Regions from separate parts of the Streptomyces sp. NPDC048434 genome, predicted to be linked through region 2. Evidence: riboswitches for the same ligand, from Rfam matches in the RefSeq annotation. Region 2 holds a riboswitch; the other holds the start of a gene.
What was found. Region 2 has a riboswitch for cyclic di-AMP ahead of ACGFWI_RS16050 (NlpC/P60 family protein). Riboswitches for the same ligand answer to the same signal wherever they lie in the genome.
Positions count from the first base shown of each region.

Region 1: linked by a shared signal. The riboswitch ahead of ACGFWI_RS25360 (transglycosylase family protein) and the one ahead of ACGFWI_RS16050 (NlpC/P60 family protein) in region 2 are both predicted to bind cyclic di-AMP.

Region 1 is NZ_JBICXQ010000022.1:137,260-140,895, forward strand. It holds gene eno (phosphopyruvate hydratase) at 1-721, opposite strand, end outside; gene ACGFWI_RS25360 (transglycosylase family protein) at 1,058-1,729, opposite strand; cyclic di-AMP (ydaO/yuaA leader) riboswitch at 1,737-1,949, opposite strand; gene ACGFWI_RS25365 (transglycosylase family protein) at 2,160-3,155, opposite strand; gene ACGFWI_RS25370 (cytochrome P450) at 3,409-3,636, opposite strand, start outside.
Region 2 is NZ_JBICXQ010000012.1:27,350-30,985, reverse strand. It holds gene pcrA (DNA helicase PcrA) at 1-1,292, opposite strand, end outside; cyclic di-AMP (ydaO/yuaA leader) riboswitch at 1,583-1,767, shown strand; gene ACGFWI_RS16050 (NlpC/P60 family protein) at 1,775-2,926, shown strand; gene ACGFWI_RS16045 (hypothetical protein) at 3,110-3,463, opposite strand.

The sequences.
Region 1 (3,636 bases), on a different contig from region 2:
GCGCGAGCGCGATGTCCTGGCCGGGGGCGTAACCGGCCTGCTTGACGGCCTCGAGGATGAGGTCGAGGGCCTCGCGGTTGGAGCCCAGGTTCGGGGCGAAGCCGCCCTCGTCACCGAGGCCCGTGGACAGACCGCGCTCCTTCAGGACCTTCTTGAGGGTGTGGTAGACCTCGGCGCCCCAGCGCAGCCCCTCGGAGAAGGACTCCGCACCGATCGGGGCGATCATGAACTCCTGGATGTCCACATTGGAGTCGGCGTGCGAGCCGCCGTTCAGGATGTTCATCATCGGCACGGGCAGGACGTGCGCGTTCGGGCCACCGAGGTAGCGGAACAGCGGGAGGTCGCTGGCCTCGGAGGCGGCGTGCGCGACGGCGAGGGAGACGCCGAGGATGGCGTTGGCGCCGAGCGAGCCCTTGTTGTCGGTGGCGTCCAGGTCGAACATGGCCTGGTCGATCAGCCGCTGCTCGGTCGCGTCGTAGCCGACGAGCTCCGGGCCGATCTGCTCGATGACGGCCAGGACGGCCTTCTCCACACCCTTGCCGAGGTAGCGGTTCGGGTCGCCGTCGCGAAGCTCGATGGCCTCGAAGGCGCCGGTCGAGGCGCCGGACGGCACGGCGGCACGGCCCGTGCTGCCGTCGTCGAGGCCGACCTCGACCTCGACCGTGGGATTACCTCGCGAGTCGAGAATTTCGCGGGCTACGACGACGTCGATGGACGGCACGTTGTCTCCTTCGTGGGTGTCTGGAGTCTGCAGCACGAGCCTAACGGCCCCGGGCACGTCCGCTTGCCCTTGGCCCGCTCTGTGGGATGGAAAGACCCGGAAAGCTCCCCAAAAGCCCAGTTCACGGGATGTTTGGGCGCATTGTTCGCCGAACGGGAGAAACGCGGAACGGAACCGGTTACCGTGTGCGGCCGCTATGGGTGCGACCCGGGCGCGGCCGGGCAACGAGAAGCCCCGCCGCGGCGCGCTGGGGGGAAGGGCGCGCCGGGCGGGGCGGTCTCACCGAGGAAGGGGGCCCGCCGCTCGAGCCCGCCGGATTCCCGCTGAGGGGTGGACTCAGACGTTGAGCTTCTGGCCCGGGAAGATCAGGTTCGGGTTGCCGCCGATGACCGACTTGTTGGCCTTGTAGACGGACTTCCAGTCGGCACCGTGCGCCTTGGCGATCTTGGCGAGGGTGTCGCCCGCCTTGACGGTGTAGTTGCCGTGGCCCATGGACTTGCGCTCGGTGGAGCGCGAGGCGTGCTGCTCGGGAGCGGCCGGGGCCTTCTTGGCCTCGGTCTTGGCGGAGCCCTCGTCCTTCTGGGGCGCGGACTTGGTCTGCGCGGAGCCCGAGGTGTCGACGTCGGCGGCGGGGCCACCGGCGGTCAGGTTGCCGGCACCGGCGCAGGACCAGGCGCCCGGGCCCTGGATGGCGAGGAGCTTCTCGGCGGCGGCGATCTGCTGGGACTTGCTGGCCAGGTCGGCGCGCGCCGCGTACTGGGTGCCGCCGGCGGCGGCCCAGCTGGAGTTGGAGAACTGCAGGCCACCGTAGTAGCCGTTACCGGTGTTGATCGACCAGTTGCCGCCGGACTCGCACTGGGCGACCTTGTCCCAGGTGCCGACGGAGGCGGCGGAGGCGGAGGTGGCGCCCATCAGCGGGACGGCCACGGCAGCGCCGGCGATGCCGGCGAGGGTGGCGACGCGGACGGCCTTGGACGGACGACGGTGCTTGCCCTTGATGATCAGCATGGTTCGTTCGTTTCCTCACCGACGCCTACGAGGTGAGCTGTCGGGTTCGGGCTGTGAGAATCGCCCGGCCTCGTGCGCGTGGCGCACGTGGCTTCACCCCAAGCCGGTTGACCCGCTTTCACGGGTGGGGCCGGCACTTACCTTGGGTCCCCCGCTCCTGCCTTCGGCGCTTGCGCGTCAACTGCCTCCGATCACCGGCAGGATTCGGCGTGTGATCGAAGGGCCCGCTTTGGGCGAGCGGTCCTGACGTTAAGCAGTAATCCCCTTGGGGTTCAAACCCCACCATCTGAACCAAGTTGGCCGTTTTTGATCACGGGTGGGTCACATACCCGCAGGTGAACCCCGGTTTGCCGAGCGGGACGAACCGGGGTTCACCACGGTCAACGAGAGCCTTGTCTCACTTTCCCAAAAGCGGGCGAAGGGCGGCGAATTACCCCGCCGTGTGCCCGAGATCAAGCAGTTGGCCCGGCTTGATCAGGTCCGCGTCGGAGCCGACGACGCCCTCGTTGTGGTCGTAGAGCGCGGGCCAGCCGCCGGGCAGCCGGTGGGCCGAGGCGATGGCTGACAGCGTGTCACCCGGGCGCACGGTGTAGTCGCCGTCGCCCGCCGGGCCGGTGCGCGCCTCGTCGCCGCGTGAGGCATGCCGGCCGGAGGACCTGCCGCCGTCGTCGTCACCCTCGTCGCCCGAATCACCGCGGTGCTTGCCCTTCGCGGGCTTCTCCTGCGGCGTGCCGGTCGTGTCCGTGCGGCTGCCGTCGTCGGACGGGTCGGCGGACTGCGACGGGTCGTCGTCCCCCTTGCCCGGCGTCGCCGAGTCGGACGGCTCCGGGTCGGTGGACGCGTCGCCGGAGCCGGCGGAGTCCGGGGCATCGGGTGAGGGCGCCGGATCGGACTGCTCGTCGCCGGGCTCGTCGTGCGTGCCGGCGGAGTCCGAGCCGTCGTGCGTGCCGGACGCATCGGACGGGTCCCAGGGGTCCGAGGAGCCGTCGGCGTCCGACGGGGCGGGCGAGGGGGTGGCGGTGCTGCCCGGGTCGACCTCCGGCGCGCGCCCGTCCTTGGTCAGACCGGCGCTCACCGCGCAGCTCGACCAGTTCTCCGGGCCGCGGTGGTCGAGGATCGATTCGGCCACCGCGATCTGCTGGGAGCGGCTGGCGAGGTCGGGGCGCGAGGCGTAGGCCGCGCCGCCGTAGTCGTCCCACATCTCCTGGGTGAGCTGCAGCCCGCCGTAGTAGCCGTTGCCCGAAGCCGCGCTCCAGACGCCGCCGCTCTCACACTGGGCGACCTTGTCCCAGGTGGCGGTGTCGGCGGCGTGAGCACCGCTCGCGCCGAGCAGTGGCAGGGCAATACCGGCGCCGGTCACGCCCGCCGTGACAAAGATGGCCGGTGCTTGACGGGGGCGCCGGTGTCGGCCGTTCCCGGAACGCATGCGGATGCCTTTCGCGCGGCGGTTGAGTTGTACGACGAGCTCTTCGAGCTGCTCGACGGTTACCCGGCCGGCCGACGCGCACGAGGCACACCGTTACACCGGTCCCCCACATCACCGCTTCGGCCGATCGAGTGAAGCCCGTCGATCGTCGGTCGAAAGGTAGCCGGGGTCACGGGTAGTCACAAGTCGGTGTAGTGCAGATCACGTAAAGGTCACACGGCTGACTCTCTGTCACTTTTGACCTTGTTGCTGGTCAGGGCCGTTCGGGCGGGAACTCCACGGGCAGCGACCGCAGTCCGCGCATGATGAGCCCGCCGCGCCAGCGCAAATCGTCCGGTTCCGCGGCAAGTCGGATGTCCGGGAGCCGGGTCAGCAGTGTCGCCAGAGCGGTCTGTCCTTCGAGCCGGGCGAGCGGCGCACCCAGGCAGTAGTGGATGCCGTGCCCGTATCCCAGGTGCTGGTTGTCACGACGGGTCAGATC
Region 2 (3,636 bases):
TCGAAGACACGGGACTGGGCGTTGGTGCGGTAGAAGACGGCGACCTCGCCGGCCTTGGCGTCTCCGGCGTCCGTGAGCCGGTCGATCTCGTCGGCGACGAACTGCGCCTCGTCGTGCTCGGTGTCGGCGACATAGCCGGTGATCTTGGGGCCGGCACCGGCGTCCGTCCACAGGTTCTTGGGGCGGCGGTTCTCGTTGCGCTCGATGACCGCGTTGGCGGCGGAGAGGATCGTCTGCGAAGAGCGGTAGTTCTGCTCCAGCAGGATCGTCGTCGCGTCCGGATAGTCCTCCTCGAACTGGAGGATGTTGCGGATCGTGGCACCGCGGAAGGCGTAGATCGACTGGTCGGCGTCACCGACGACGCACAGCTCGGCGGCGGATACGGCGGGGCCGACCAGCTCGCGGACCAGGGTGTACTGGGCGTGGTTGGTGTCCTGGTACTCGTCGACGAGGACATGGCGGAAGCGGCGGCGGTAGTGCTCGGCGACATCCGGGAAGGCCTGGAGCAGATTGACCGTCGTCATGATGATGTCGTCGAAGTCCAGGGCGTTGGCCTCGCGCAGCCGCGCCTGGTACATCGCGTACGCCTCGGCCAGGGTCTTCTCGAAACCGTCGGCCGCCGTCCCGGCGAAGGTCTCCTCGTCGATGAGCTCGTTCTTGAGGTTGGAGATCTTCGCGCTGAAGGACTTGGGCGGGTAGCGCTTGGGGTCCAGGTCCAGATCGCGGCAGACCAGGGCCATCAGGCGCTTGGAGTCGGCGGCGTCGTAGATCGAGAAGGAGGATGTGAAGCCCAGCTTCTTGGACTCGCGGCGCAGTATGCGTACGCAGGCGCTGTGGAAGGTGGAGACCCACATGGCGTTGGCCCGCGGGCCGACGAGCTCCTCGACGCGCTCCCTCATCTCGCCGGCGGCCTTGTTCGTGAACGTGATCGCGAGGATCTGGCCGGGGTGGACATGGCGCTCGGCGAGCAGATGCGCGATGCGGTGGGTGAGCACCCGGGTCTTGCCGGAGCCGGCGCCGGCGACGATCAGCAGCGGGCCGCCGGTGTGCACCACGGCGGCCTTCTGCTCGTCGTTGAGCCCCTCCAGCAGCGTCGCCGGATCGAGGGCGGGACGGGCGGCGCCGTCGCGGTAGTACGCCTCTCTGGGCGGGGGCGCGTCGAACTTCCCGCCGAAGAGGTCGGCGGGGATCTCCTCCGGGGCCGGACCGTGCTCGTCCTCGGGAGGCGGCGGGTGCTCCTCGCCCTTGTGGCCGAGGTCCGCCAGGAAACTGTCGTCAAAGAGGCTGCTCATCGCCCACCGAGTCTAGGCCGCCGCACTGACAGTCCGCCGCGGAGTAGCCCATTGTCTGCCGCTTGCGGGGCGAGGCGTGGCACCGCGGCAGGTCAGGTGGCCGGGACCGTCACAGATCGGTCGGCGGCTCGTCTACCCGAATCCGACATCTGCCACAACAACCCCCGCATCGCGTTCAGGTCACGAAAAGGTTTCGGGCATATCGAACATCAGCCTTCACAGGAGCCACACGAGTTGGCTAACGTCCTCGCTCAGGCAGCCCGCCTCCCCGTGGACGACAGCGTCCGCACGGGCCGCCCACGCCGAGTCCGGCCCTGCCCTCAGGCACCCGGAGCCGGGGACCCACCAGCACCACCGGGGTGAATCGATCCGGACAGCCGTCGCCAGCGGACGTCCGGACCGTAGGGCAAGCCTTCCGTCAGCGACACCGCCCGAACCCGACAGCTAACCCGGTAGGCGGTCCACGGAAGGAGTCGCCGGCCTTGGCGTCGCATCGCAAGCCGCGCACCAGCATTCTCGCCTCACCCGGAGGCCGACGTACGGCCGTCGGGCTCACCACTGCCGCCCTCGCCTCGGCCACACTGCTCTCGCAGTCCGCCGACGCGGCCCCCAGGGCGCCCAAGCCGACCGTCGAAGAGGTCAAGCAGAAGGTCGACGGCCTCTACCGCCAGGCCGAGGTGGCCACCCAGAAGTACAACGCCGCCAAGGAGCACGCCGACACACAGCGCCACACCGTGGACGGCCTGCTCGACGCCGCCGCCAAGCGTGCCGAGAAGATGAACGAGTCCCGGCGCCAGTTGGGGACCTTCGCCTCGGCGCAGTACCGCACCGGCGGCATGAACCCGACGGCGCAGCTGATACTCGCCAAGGATCCGCAGCAGTTCGTCGACCGCAGTCACCTCATGGAGCGGCTCACCGGCCGGCAGAAGCAGGCCGTCACCGACTACCAGGAGGAGCAGGCGGCGGCCGCCCGGCAGCGCGCCGAGGCGACCCGCAGTCTGGAGCGGCTGCAGACGTCGCAGACCTCCCTCAAGGAGTCCAAGCGGTCCGTGCAGCAAAAGCTGGCCGAGGCCCGGCAGCTGCTCTCCCGGCTGACCGCCCAGGAGAAGGCGCGGCTCGCGGAGCTGGAGCGCCGGAAGGAGGCGGCGGCCAAGCGCAAGGCCGAGGAGGAGGCGCGCAAGCAGCAGGAGCGCGAGCGCCAGCGGCAGCACGACGGCGGCGGCTCGGCCGGCGGACAGACCGGCGGCGGTGCGGACGACGGCGGCTCGACCGGCGGTTCCACCTCCGCCAAGGCCGACAAGGCGCTCGCCTTCGCCCGCTCCCAGATGGGCAAGCCGTACGTCTGGGGCGCGACCGGCCCCAGCTCCTACGACTGCTCGGGCCTGACGCAGGCCGCGTGGAAGGCCGCCGGTGTCAGTCTGCCGCGGACCACCTGGGACCAGGTCAAGGTCGGCCAGCGAATCGCCACCAAGGACCTCAAGCCCGGTGACCTGGTCTTCTTCTACGACGACATCAGCCACGTGGGCATGTACATAGGCGGCGGCAAGATGATCCACGCGCCGCACCCGGGCGCCAACGTCCGCGAAGAGTCCATCTACTACATGCCGATCTACGGGAGCGTCCGCCCAGGCTGAGACCCGGCCGCGCTCCCCCGGACCACCCCCCACGGCCACCCCCACACGCCACCGCGCGGCCGTCGCCTCCGGATTCGGAGTGCGATGACCGCGCGGTGTGCCGTGGAGGGGGCCTTCCCGGCCCACGGGGGAGCCTTCTACCCGGCCCGTGGAGCCCTGTTCCCGGGCGGACCGCCGCTCCGCTCAGGTCCAGAGCACGGCGATGAAGATGTTGGCCACCGTCAGCGCACCGACCGCGCCGAAGAGCGGCTTGGCGACCGTCTCCTCGTCCCGCTTGACGTAGACCAGCGCCAGGATGACCACCAGAACGGCCATCTTGATGCCGATCTTGATGTTGTTGAGGCTGTGGCCCGCGGCCTGGTCGAGGCCGACCAGCACGATGCCGGTGACCAGCATCGTCAGCGCGCCGTGCAGCATCGCCGGCACAAACCGGGCGGTGCCCGCGCTCATCGCCTTCATCTGGGTCAGAAAGCCGCCCAGCAGGGAGGCGATGCCGATGATGTGCAGGCCGACGAAGAGATTGATTACTACGTCCATAGTGCTGGATCGTATCCGCCGCATAGCACGGCCCTTCGGGCAGGGCGCCCACAATCGCCGCTTCGGTCAGGCCGGGCCCGGTCCCGGCCGTGCGGCCACGGCGCCGCGGTCAGCCGCGCGCCGACCGCGGTCGAAAGCGAACAATCCCGGGCAAGCACACCCGTCGCCGCAAC